Regions from separate parts of the Acholeplasma equirhinis genome, predicted to be linked through region 1. Evidence: riboswitches for the same ligand, from Rfam matches in the RefSeq annotation. Region 1 holds a riboswitch; each other region holds the start of a gene.

Region 1 (4,301 bases):
TACCGTCTTCATCACGATAATATACAATCGCACCTGAAGGATATGTCACGCCTGTTTCCCATACGGCAATCATAGATGGTGCAAATAATACGTCTTCATATCCCCATTCTCCTGGATCACCATATTGAATATTTACTGTAATCACATTACCATTTCTGGTTACTGTGAAATCTAGGTGATTAACTAAATTAATTGAAACATTATAAGTTCCTTGAGGTAGGCTTAATTGTCTTGTAATACCACCTCTACTATGCCAAAGGAATCCAATCTTATTCGATACGTTTTTGAACTCAAGATAAACACCACGACCGTAAACTGAATTTGCAACACCATTAAAGATGACATTTACGGTTTGGTTATTGGCATTTTGTCCTAAAGTAAATGATTTTATTTTATGGTTTTCATTTTCCCAAATATCTTCTCTATTACCTTGAAGTGCAGAAACAATTACAGAAAGACGAACAGTAGAACCTGCAGGAATATTTGTTGTATTCACATTCGCAGAATCAATCACATTCACGATATCTGATGTATCCTTCACAATCATTTCACTGTAATAAAAATAGCCTTCAGAATCAACACCATCATTGTAACTTGAGTGATAATTCCATGTGAATACGTTCGGTCTTGTAATTGAAACATTTGAGTTGTTTGTCCAATATTCAACTATTTTAATTCTAACTTTTATGTTTTTATATGCGTCAATTGCTACTGCTATAGTAATCGGCATGACTCCAGATGTTGTATTTGCAGTAATGTTTGCAGCTGAAATATTAATTGTATAATCGGCAGCATTATAGTAACTGTGTAACGAGTTGATAGACGTATTACCAATTTTAATTTCTGAACTTGCAGAAAACAATTCTGATGTTCTCACATTAAGGTCAATACCTGCTGTTGGTTTAGTCATCCAAGCATAAACACCTATCGCTGTGGATAAGGTGAGTATTAGTGATAAAATTAGTATGCCTAATTTTCTAAACATAAATTAACCTCTTTTAACCAAATAATGTCATTCTCATTCTATATACGACTGCATGATAAATATCTTTTTGCCCACTTGGTAAACCATCATAGTAACCCCAGATAATGATATACGCTGTACTTGATGAATTCGCAGGTACTAATACACCATTTGCATTATGAGCATTCATTGCATCAAACATATTAGATGTTTGTTGGAATCCCCACATGAGCGGTGTTACACTAAACGGGCTATCTACAACTAAATATTTGAATCCTGAATTAACACCAGCATAAATTCCATAATCTGGAGCAGATTGAGCATATAACCCAAGTTTAGCATTCATCGCTTGATCACCAGAATTTTGAAGATTTACTGCTAGGATTGCTCCGTAGCCATAGAAGTCAAAACCAACAGTTTGAAAATCTTCATCTGTAATATAAACTAAATCACGAACTCTATCACCTAAGAAGATTTCTGATTGGTCAATTTGGATATCAATTGTCATATCAGTTTCTAGATCACCACTAATTGGTTCTACAAAACCACCAGGTGAACCAATAAACCAAGCAAAAACACCAGTTACCATCGAAGCAACTGAAATCATTACGAATAAGATTAAGATCAATGTCTTTCTAATCATTTTCATGAATGTTTTCCTTTACTGATGCAACTGGCTGTCTTTTTGTATTAAGACCCTATAGCTTTGCGTCCTTAAGTTACCCTAAGTTTGCCTTTTAATCTATGTTTTTGTCTGTTTCTTTTTGTTCTTCTAATTCTTTTTCAATTTCTTTTTTAAGTGCATCTATATCAATTTCATTTTGAACTTTTTGTTTATCAATCATTTGTTTAACTAAACTAATGAGTTGAATAACAAATCCAGTTCCAATGATTATGACACTGATTGTAATTAAAGTGACTCTGTTATTAATTAAGATAGCACCAATTTCATGACCGCCATAGTTAACAACTTTACCTAAGATTCGATCTTCTGTGATGAATCCTTCTTTTCCTAAATCTGAATTTGAATTGTTAATACCTTTTGTTTCAACACCATAACTAACCTTCGCGATGATTTGGTGGATGATTGTTACATTTTCAACTGAAGTATATGCAATCACATCACCAGTGTTATACTCACTAAATGATTGTTTTTGAATTAAAACAAAATCACCTGGAACAATCATTGGATACATCGAATTAGTTTCGACGACCCCATAACTATATCCGAATACTGCAACAGGTTTTCTTGATATAAAACTCATTGCGGATATTGCGATAAATAGTATGGTGAAGATTAAGATCAATGTCACTAAGATGGTACTTAGGATGTTTATGGTCTTTTTCATTTACCTTTTTTTAATTGCTCCATTGCTTTTTGATGAGAAGTACGAATCTTCTCTTTTTGTTTCTTAACAAACGCAGCTTGTTTAGTTTGTTCACGTTGTTTTTGTTTATCAAGTTTAGCTTTCGCAGCATCTCTTTGTTTTCTTAGACGCTCACGTTCACGTTCAGCTTTAAGTCTTTGTTGTTCAGCAATTCTTGCTGATTCTTTCTTATATGCATCACGATATTTATTCTTTAATGCTGTTAACGTTTCATTATCTTTAGCAACTTGAAGTCTTAAGTCTTCTAACATCTTCTTACGTTCAAGTTTTAGATATAGATTGTGAGTCTTTTTAACCTTATCTGCTTCTTTCTTTAAGAAGTCAGCATTTTCTTCTTGTACCCATTTGAAGAAATCTTTTTGATATTTTAGAACTGCTTGATACCATTTCTTTTCAAGTGCAATTGCTTGTTTTAAATCTTGTTCTTTAATTTCACGTACAAGTTGTGCAATCTTGAACTTTTGGTCAGCAGATGCTAAATCTTCTTTAGGGTCCGTATGTTGGATGAGTCTAGCGAAGACATCCTCATCCGCATCAACTTCAAAGTATGATTTATACAGACTGTTTGTAATTTCAATCGTGTCTTTTAAAGCCTTTTTAAGCGCTATTTCATACTTGTCTTCTGTTTCCATGTAACCATCGATGATTTTTTTGAAGATTTGCTTGTTTTTGTTTAAGTAGTACTCATTTATCTTCGTATCTTCGAGTTCGTATTCTTTTGGATCAGTGACTAAGTCTCCTGGATTAATCTTAATCGCTTCAGCTTTTTTAATTTTAAATCGTCTCATGTCAAGTTTAGCATTGCTTTCTCTAAACTTGTCATGGAACATTAATGTTGCAAAGCTGAATAATGAATTTTGATTTAAATGCTTGCGGTATGCTTCAGAGAATCTTTTTTGTTTCTCATCTCTTATCAGTTCATAACCTAAACTATTATATTGGTCAAGATATTGCCATAACATATAACAGTTTTTGTAGTCAACATTCTTTAAAATAATTTGTGTTTTAACAATTGGTGCTTTAACCGGTTTATAGCTTTTCAAAGTCTTCATGAAGACAGAATTTGTCAAACTTGTGATTCTTTTGTTTAAGTCTTCTGCATGTCGAAGGATGAGTCTATTTTGATCTTGAACATCCCCTTCTTCAATTGTTTCAATTTCTTCAAGTGCAATATTAATCTTGTATACTGAGTTGTCTAGTTTAATTTCAACATTATTATCGACTTGGTGATACTTTTTAGTGTTAATATCTTCTTTTAAGATTTTGACACGGTCTGAAACGAATTTTGATAATCTAGTAATCAAAGTTGCAACAAATCTATTTTCATAAATTCCATATTCAATATCTGCTTGTTGAACTAAGAGTTTAGTAGGCTTAAGTTCCTTTTGATTTTTATCATTTTCTGTTTCTTTTAAGAATTGTGAATTTGCTGCTAAGTGACGAACTGTTCTTGAGTTTGTCTTTCTAGCTTTTTCAATGATCACAACTTCTTCTTCAACTTTTAATGCTGATTTATAATTTCTAGCAATTTTTTCAATTGATGGGTAATACGCTTCAATCGCAGAGATCCAATAATCATCAAACTTTTTAGTCTCATGAATGGTTAAACTCTTTAGTTTATTCTGTCCATCATAAAGTCCTTGATAAAAGTAAGCAGGAAAATCTGTGTCGGTCTCTAATTCATCAAGATACGATATTAACATGTTATAGAATAAATCTAAATCGTAACTCTGTTTCAAATGCTTTCACCTTATGTTTGTTTTTTGTAGTTTTCAATCATTGCTCTCGCTTCAGGGAATGAACCCTTACCGAAGAGTTTTTCAATTATTGCAAGTAAATCATCTAATTCTTTTCTTAGGAATGGTAAGTTTAAGAATTCAAACTTTCTTAAAACTTTTCTAGTAACAATATAGTCTAAACCATCAATTTCTGATTGACCACATGCAATA
Region 2 (4,301 bases), 480 kb from region 1:
ATTAAAGTGTTTAATAAATAATCTTCTGTTTGGTAGTTCAGTTAATGAGTCATAATATGCATATCTATCAAGTTTTTCTTTTAACTCATAAATCTCTGTTATATCTGTAAGTGAAATGATTTTAAGTGTCTCTTCTAATTGTTGAACGATGGATATGGATAATAATGAATGTAGTATTTCTCCATCGTATCTAAGCACTGGAACTTCTTTATTAAAAACATCATGAGGATTTGCATCAAATTGTCGAGTATTCGGTCGATCTTTCACCAAATCAAACATTCGAATTTGTGAATAATGCTTTCCAATTAAATCTTTTTTCGAATATCCTAACTCTCTGATAAGTGTTTCATTTACATCAAGTACAATATCAGTTTCTAAATCCATCATCATCATTGAAAGTGGTGATTGACTGAAAATCGTTTTAAATTTATTTTGTTCATAAGCCATTTGTTGGAATGATTTATCGTTAATAAGTAAATTTAAATTAATAATCATGATTGTAAAGATAATGTAATAAATAAGGATAATGTTATAATCGGTACTATTTGCCAAATGATATGTCGAGTTACTATCTGCAAAAAATGCATTAATAATTCTACTTAACGCAATAAATGCAAGTGCAAACATAAATGAAGCTGTCATAATAATGCTATGATTAGTTTCTTTCTTACGACTTTTTAACAAGAAAAATGCACCTTTTAATGAGATTGCTAAATATGCTACATTTAATGCAATTAACGAGAATGTAATATTTATATTAAACGAATTGAAATAAATAATAGAAATAGCTGCTAGTAACATTAAAATTGATTCTTCATAGTAGTTTGTAAATTTATCAAAGAATCGATTAATTCCAACTAATATTGAGAATAAACCACCTAAGACTAAAATCCCACTGATAGGTACAGTGAAGTCTTTTAAATTAGCATCTGAAAATATTGAAATAATGATACCAAGTGTATGTAAAAATACACCTGTGATCCAACTTTTTATCCCTGAGTATTTTTTACCGACTTTAATATACGATTGAACTAACAATAAACAAGTCGCTATTGCTATTAACAGACAGGTTGCAATGATTGATGTAAAAATCATATATCTCCCTTACATGATTTAAATGTGTTAAATTGATTATAGCAAAATATTTCTAATTTCAATGATTTAGATACTATAAAAAAAGAACTCTGTTCTTGTTTATAGGGTATATGATTGCTATAATGTGTATTTTGCTTTACTTTTAATAGTTTATGATAAAATTATTTAATAAAAACATCAATCGGCAAACTTAGGGCAACCTAAGGACGCAAAGCTATAGGGTCTTTAATTTAAGACAGCCAGTTGCAACTTCTAGTAAGTTAAAACTGCTGTCTTTTTTTGGGGAAAAGTGACATGAGAGTTAGATTACCAATCATTATTTTAATCTTGCTTTGTATATTAGTTGGGGGAACTTCATTTGCATTTTGGACGTATACAAACTTAAATGAAGGTTATTCAATTGAGAATAACCGTGTAACTGTAGGTACAGCTAAAGATGCAACAACAACTGTAGATTTTTCATATTTAGGTTCTGCTAATTATAAATTAGTCCCTTTTGGTCGTGCACAAGATGCAGAACCTGGAGCAGTTGAATATGTTTTATTATCTTATGAAATTAATTGGACGAATGATGAAGATTCAGCCATCATTCCTGAAGGAACCTCGTTTGATTTAATTGTTCAAATTGACAATGTCACACCGAACAATCAGTTACTTGCATCACTGTTGAATATAAGTTATCAGGTTGGGGGATCAGAACCGATCGGTTTAACCGGTGAGTCTGTTCTTGATAACTTACAGGGGACAATAGTTATCAATGGTGATGCAGTAATGGTCTATGTTTTAGTTACTCTAACTAATCCAGAATCAATTAGTGATTACGATCAAATTGTTGGTGAAATTATTATTTTTGATGTTATCTTTACAGTTTCAGAACCATCTTAAGGGGAGAGTTTGATGGATAAATTGAGATTTGATAAATTAAAATCTCTTGTAACAGCACTTGTCATATCGGCATGTATTTTAACGACGTCTGTTTCTTTTGCTTATTGGGTTAATGTCATTAATGGTGATCAAAATGTTGCAACCAATAATAACATTTCAATTCCTTCTTGGAACTATTTAATTGATGTTCCACCTGAAGGTGTACCAGAATATAACCCAAATGGTGTGTATCAAGAAGGTGACCTTGTTTGGTATACTGGTGTCATTTATGTTATTAGACATGGTGGTTATCATCAAACGACACCTCCTGGTCAACCTTATGGTGCATTTAAAGATATTTCAATGTTTTACTTACCTACAAATACATATGATTCTGGTGAAGTTGTTGCATATCAAGGTAACTTCTATCAAGTGACAAATGGTGGTATCGCAAACGATAGAGCACCAATTATCGGCAAAGGGTGGACAATTTTTAACTTTGCCATTCTAGAATATAATCCAACTTTTGAATACTCATTAAATCATTATGTATTTTATGATGATATTATCTACAAAGTTGTCAACGTTGGTGATGCAAAAGATGCAGCAAACCCTACAACATTAAAGGGTTGGGAACGTTATAACTTTGGTATAAGATCTTATGATAACTCAATTAAATACACAGTTAATGATGTTGTTGTTTATAATGGAAGTCTTTATTATGTAACAAATGCAACAAATGCAAGTGCAAACAATCCAGCAACACTCAATGGTTGGGATACATTTAATAAACCAATTTCTGAATACGTTTTAAATAAGAACTATCCGGAGGGTACACTAGTTAATTATCAAGGTTATATATATGAAGTAATGGATTTTTATTATAAATCTGCAAGTCCTGCTGGAAATATTAACTGGCAACGTAAAAATGTATATTTCCCTGAATATCAAGCAGGCTCTCAATACGATATCAATTCATATGTTAAATACAATGGGCAAGTTTACCGTGCAAAGTGGAATAATAATCAAAATCCATCGAATGCTGCTTGGGAAGTTGTTAATATTCAACCTTATAATCCAAATACAACATACACTCTAAATCAATTTGTAACATATAATGGTAAATATTACCAAGTTGTTAACGCTGATAATGCAAACATATCAGCTCCGGGTGAAATGTACAATGCTTGGAACTTAATCGATACGAATGATTATTCACCTACAAATGTATATACTTCAACAAATATTGTTTACCATAATGGCACATACTATAAACCTCAAAATGTAGCTAGAGCTAATCAGTATGAACCGGGTACACAACCTGATTCATGGGTTATGGTTGGTTCAGATCAATATGATCCATTCAAAACATATCAAGTTGGTAACTATGCAATCTACGAAGGTAGATACTATAAAGTCGTAAATGAAACAAATGCCAATATGTCAGCACCAGGTGAAATGTATAATGCTTGGAATGAAGTTGGTACTTATGAATATAATCCAACAAATGTTTATCTAGCAGGTGACTTTGTTTATTATGAAAATAATCTTTACAGAGTACAAGATGCAGCAAGAGCTAATCAGTTCGTACCTGGCACAGCATATAACGCATGGAATCAAATCAATACCAATGAATGGCGTTGGTTTAATGTTTATGTTGCGAATGACCATGTTGTTTATAATGCTCGTGTATTTAGAGTACAAAATGTAGCAAACGCGCAACAAACGATACCTGGTTCTATTCCAAATGCTTGGAATGAAGTTGGTACTTATGCTTATAAGACATTCAATGTGTATTCGCCTGGTAATATTATTGTTTATAAAAATATTGCCTATGAAGCAATCTTAGGTTCTCAAGGTATTGAGCCAGATGCACTAAATGGTGCAACTTATTGGAAACACTATATTCCTGCAAACCAACAATAATATAAAACCCTAGTTCAAGTCGAACTAGGGTTCTTTTATTTAAGTTAACTTTAATTAGATCCAATCACCATTAAAAATTGAATTCTTAACAACGACATAATCAACTTTTCTGATTGCTTCGATATCTTTACCACCGGCATAAGATATCGATGATTGTAAATCTTCTCTCATTTCCTTTAGGGTATCTTCAATCTTACCTTTATATGGTATTAAAATCTTTTTACCTTCAACATTGATTCTTTCACCCTTTTGATACTCAGATGCAGAACCAAAGTATTCTTTCATCTTTTCACCATTAATTTCAAGGGTTCTTCCTGGTGATTCTTCATGACCTGCAAATAAGAATCCAATCATGATCATCGATGCACCAAATCGAATGGATTTTGCAATATCACCATGGGTTCTAATACCACCAT
Region 3 (4,301 bases), 490 kb from region 1:
TTTCTAGAAATGGATTTAAAAATGAATTAAAGCATGAAAAAGGTGTCATCTCTATGGCAAGAACACAAGATCCAAATTCTGCAACTTCACAATTCTTTATCATGCATAAATCTGCACCACACTTAGATGGTAGTTATGCTGGATTCGGAAAAGTTATTGAAGGCTTAGATGTCATTGATAAGATTGCTACAGTACAAACGAATCATTTTGATTCACCAATTTCACCTGTTGTCATCGAAAAATTTGAAATTTTAGAAAATACATATACACTTCAACCTGTTCAATACGTATGAAGCAAATTGTAGTTATCGGTGCAACCACGATTGATTTTCTTGCCAATATGCATCAATCGCATACGATGTATGATTCTAATCCTGGATTTATTTATAAGTCTTGGGGTGGTGTTGCAAGAAATATTGCAGAAAATCTAGCAAGACTTGACTTAAATCCTACATTGATTACTGTATTAGGTGAAGATTCAAGAGATTTTTTAAATATGTCACGTGACATAAATTTAAAAGTTTTATATCAAAATGTACCTCAAACTGCAAGTTATATTGCGATACATGATGAAACTGGAAGTTTAGTCACTGCTGTTTCTTCTATGGAACAACTCTCAAAATTGACCCCACAACTGATCAAAAAGCATCATGACATTATATACGCAGCTGACATTGTAGTTCTTGATGCAAATATTCCAGAAAAAACTTTAGACTATATTATGACTGCTTATCAAAAACCATTTTATGTAGATTTAGTAAGTAGTGCTAAAGCACACAAGTTTATCCCTTATTTAAATAAAATTCATACAATTAAAATAAATATCATTGAAGGAAAAAAAATAACGATGTTTGAAGATCCTATTCAAATTGGTCAAATTTTAATCAATAAAGGTATAAAGAATGTTTATTTAACAATGGGCAAACTCGGTGCTTACCATTTTAGTGATGAAGTAACAAACTTCTATCATAAATCATACGAGGGTAGAATGATTAATGATACAGGATGTGGTGATGCATTTTTTTCTGGAGTAATCTATGCAGAGATCAATAAATTAGATCCACTAAAAACTGGAACAATTATGTCACATTTTACGCTACAATCTAGAGATTCAGTCTATAAAAAACTTAAACCAAATCAAGTGATTTCACTTGTAAAGGAGAAATAAAATGAATCAATATATAGATTTTGCACCTGAGGTATTAGATGCACTTAAACTTGGTAAACCAGTTGTCGCATTAGAATCAACAATAATTTCGCATGGTATGCCATATCCAAGAAATGTTGAAGTCGGAATGACGCTTGAAAAAATCATTAAAAACCAAGGTGCTACACCTGCAACAATCGCTATTTTAGATGGCAGAATTAAAGTTGGATTAACACCAACTGAACTCACTAAATTAAGTCAACTTAAAAATGTAATGAAGGTTTCAAAAAGAGACATTCCTTATTGTATTGCAAAGGGTTATAATGGCGCAACTACGGTATCTGCTACCATTTTAGTTGCAGCTATGGCAGGTATCAAAGTGTTTGCAACAGGTGGTATTGGTGGTGTTCATAGAAAAGGTCAAGAAACATTTGATATTTCACGCGATTTAGAGGAACTTGCAAATGAAAATGTTTGTGTTGTTTCCGCTGGGTGTAAATCTATTTTAGACATCGGATTAACATTAGAATATTTAGAAACCAAAGGTGTTCCTGTAGTAGGTTATAAATCAGATGAGTTCCCAGCATTTTATACAAAAAAAAGTGGATTTAGACTTGAATATCAATTAGATTCAGCAGATGAAATTGCAACACTATTAAAAACTAAATGGTCACTTCCACTACCAGGTGGTGTCTTAATTGCAAACCCAATTCCAGATATCTACTCACTCGATCCAGAATTCATAAATAATGAAATTGAAAAAGCACTTCTCTCAGCAGAACGTGATGATATAAAGGGTAAACAAATTACACCTTATCTACTAAGTAAAATTGAACAATCAACCAAAGGTATTTCCTTAGATTCAAATATACAACTTGTCTATAACAATGCCAAACTTGCTGCAGATATTGCAATTGAACTTTCTAAATTATACTAATTAGAATCATTTTATAAACAGCATTTAGCATTTTGTTTGCATATCAAAGTATTTTTTATTATAATATTAGCAATTATGAATTTAAGCATATCTTATCGGCAAACTTAGGGTAACCTAAGGACGCAAAGCTATAGGGTCCTGATTTTACAGTGGCAGCCAGTTGCAAATCAAAACTTTTGATTTCAAGGGCTGCTTTTTCTTTCGTAACGGCTATGGGGGCATAGGTATGAATAAAAGATTGAGTATAACATTACTCATTGTACTTGTTATCGCAATCATATATACAGTATCTGTTTCATTTTCATATTGGGCTGCGCTAGACCATTATGCAAATGTATATATATCAATTGATACATTACATGAAGCAGAATTATCTGTAAATCTTAAAGAAGATGAATCAAATTTTAATAAAAAACTTGTCCCTCAAGGTTTTGTAAAAAATTCAGATGAAGTTGATGAAATACACTTCATCTTCGAACTTGACTTAACCGGTGATGAATTACTACCAGGTGTTGAGCTTGGATTAACCATCACAGCCATAAATGTTTTGTTAGATGGAACTGATCAATATAACTACTTAGTTGTTATTGAACTTCCAAATAACGGCAATCTCTTAATCTCGAATGAAGTTCTCGTAGTAGTTGTCAAGGTTAGACTTCTTGAACCAGCGACAAGTGAGATTGCTACTGCAATCATGGGTAAAAATATCACCTTTGATTTGCACTTTAGGGTTGTTTCTTAATTTTAAGAATAAAAAAGGGAGAGTATATAATGAAAAAGAATCAAAAATTAATGCTAGCAGTCTTATTCTTACTAGCAGTTGTATCCTTAGGGATTTCTTATGCATATTGGGCTTCAATTGAATTAGAAGCAGATGTTGATGGTAATGTTGTTACAATCGGTACTGGTCGTATTTCAGAAGTTAGTGCTTCTGCTCTTGGTCAAACTGACGGTGTATTAGTACCTGCTGGTCAAGCAGCTAATTCATTAGAAGATGATGCTGTTGAATATGTAATGTTTAAATTCCAAGTTGTTTGGGAATCAAATGATGCAGATTCAGAAAAAACTGGTGTTGTAACTGTTGCTTTTGACGATCTTGAAATTGATCATCCTCTCAGTTCAATCTTAGTTGATTACGTATCACTTTCTTACCAAATTGGTGGTACACATGATGATGGTACATTTAACGGTGATGGTGATTATGCTATCGAAGGAAACGGTGGTGCAGTTACTGTTTGGGTTAAAGTTGTTCTATTAGAACCTATGGAAAATTTACCAGGAGTTACTAAAGAAAATGCTGAAGATTATGCTAAAGCATTATTCGGTTCAGAAATTACATTCACAGTATTATTTACAGTTATTGAAGACTAATTAAAGAGAATTTGAATAAAGTGGTCTCTAGACCACTTTTTCAATTCATATAAAAATATAAAATTATGCTAAAATAATGATAAAGATATACTTTACCATTATAAATAGGGGTATTTACATGGCGGAAAAGTTAGATTCAAATAAATTAATAAGTATCATCCTATACAGCATTATAGGTCTTTTAGGTTTATTCATTGTCTTCGTCTTATATTTCCCATTTGTAACAATGAATTTATTCGGATTTGCAATATATGGTGGATTCAGTGGTGTAGATGCTTCTTTAGATAGAGGTGATGCATTAATTGTTACACTCGATGATTTTGAAACTTTAGATAATACTAAACTAATTGTTTTTGAACTCGATGGTTACGGTAGTGCAGATGGTCTTAAAGTCTATAAGATCATGACTGAAGTTGTAGCTACAGAAAAAACTTATCGTGTACATAGTTCAGGTTCTGCAATATCCTATCAATGGGATATTACTGAAGATATGTATTTAGGTACTGTTAAATCTAAATTACCTGCATTAGGTTATATTATTGGATTCTTAAGAAGTCCAATTGGTGTAACTGTGATTCTTATTAATGTCATATTAATAACAACAGCTGTCATCTTGGTTAAAAAATTAAAACCACAATCAAAATAATTTTTTTAATAGGGGCTAAGAATGAAATCCATTAGAGCACTACTTTTAGTATTTTCTGTGCTATTTTTTATGGTTGAAATATTCTTGGTTGTTATGATTTTATTAGGACCACAGAATGAATATCTCTTCTACTCGTATAATCATATTCAAGCAGTTCCATTCAACCAACCCATCGTTAATAATACAGTTCAAGTCGGTAT

Evidence for each region. A riboswitch is a leader RNA that binds a small molecule or an ion and turns the genes downstream of it on or off. The one in region 1 is predicted to bind cyclic di-GMP.
Region 2: it holds a riboswitch for cyclic di-GMP, as region 1 does, so the genes downstream of both, JV173_RS02895 (hypothetical protein) here and JV173_RS00640 (hypothetical protein) in region 1, are expected to answer to the same signal.
Region 3: it holds a riboswitch for cyclic di-GMP, as region 1 does, so the genes downstream of both, JV173_RS02960 (hypothetical protein) here and JV173_RS00640 (hypothetical protein) in region 1, are expected to answer to the same signal.

Annotation. Positions count from the first base shown of each region.
Region 1 is NZ_JAFIDC010000001.1:152,084-156,384, reverse strand. Features, by position in the region: gene JV173_RS00645 (hypothetical protein) at 1-985, opposite strand, end outside; gene JV173_RS00640 (hypothetical protein) at 999-1,613, opposite strand; cyclic di-GMP riboswitch class I at 1,630-1,709, opposite strand; gene JV173_RS00635 (signal peptidase I) at 1,702-2,313, opposite strand; gene JV173_RS00630 (DUF2357 domain-containing protein) at 2,310-4,091, opposite strand; gene JV173_RS00625 (hypothetical protein) at 4,103-4,301, opposite strand, start outside.
Region 2 is NZ_JAFIDC010000001.1:632,497-636,797, forward strand. Features, by position in the region: gene JV173_RS02890 (sensor domain-containing diguanylate cyclase) at 1-1,095, opposite strand, end outside; cyclic di-GMP riboswitch class I at 1,269-1,346, shown strand; gene JV173_RS02895 (hypothetical protein) at 1,390-1,980, shown strand; gene JV173_RS02900 (hypothetical protein) at 1,993-3,885, shown strand; gene guaC (GMP reductase) at 3,940-4,301, opposite strand, start outside.
Region 3 is NZ_JAFIDC010000001.1:643,718-648,018, forward strand. Features, by position in the region: gene JV173_RS02945 (peptidylprolyl isomerase) at 1-293, shown strand, start outside; gene JV173_RS02950 (PfkB family carbohydrate kinase) at 290-1,168, shown strand; gene JV173_RS02955 (pseudouridine-5'-phosphate glycosidase) at 1,170-2,084, shown strand; cyclic di-GMP riboswitch class I at 2,172-2,252, shown strand; gene JV173_RS02960 (hypothetical protein) at 2,311-2,826, shown strand; gene JV173_RS02965 (hypothetical protein) at 2,856-3,455, shown strand; gene JV173_RS02970 (hypothetical protein) at 3,574-4,101, shown strand; gene JV173_RS02975 (hypothetical protein) at 4,123-4,301, shown strand, end outside.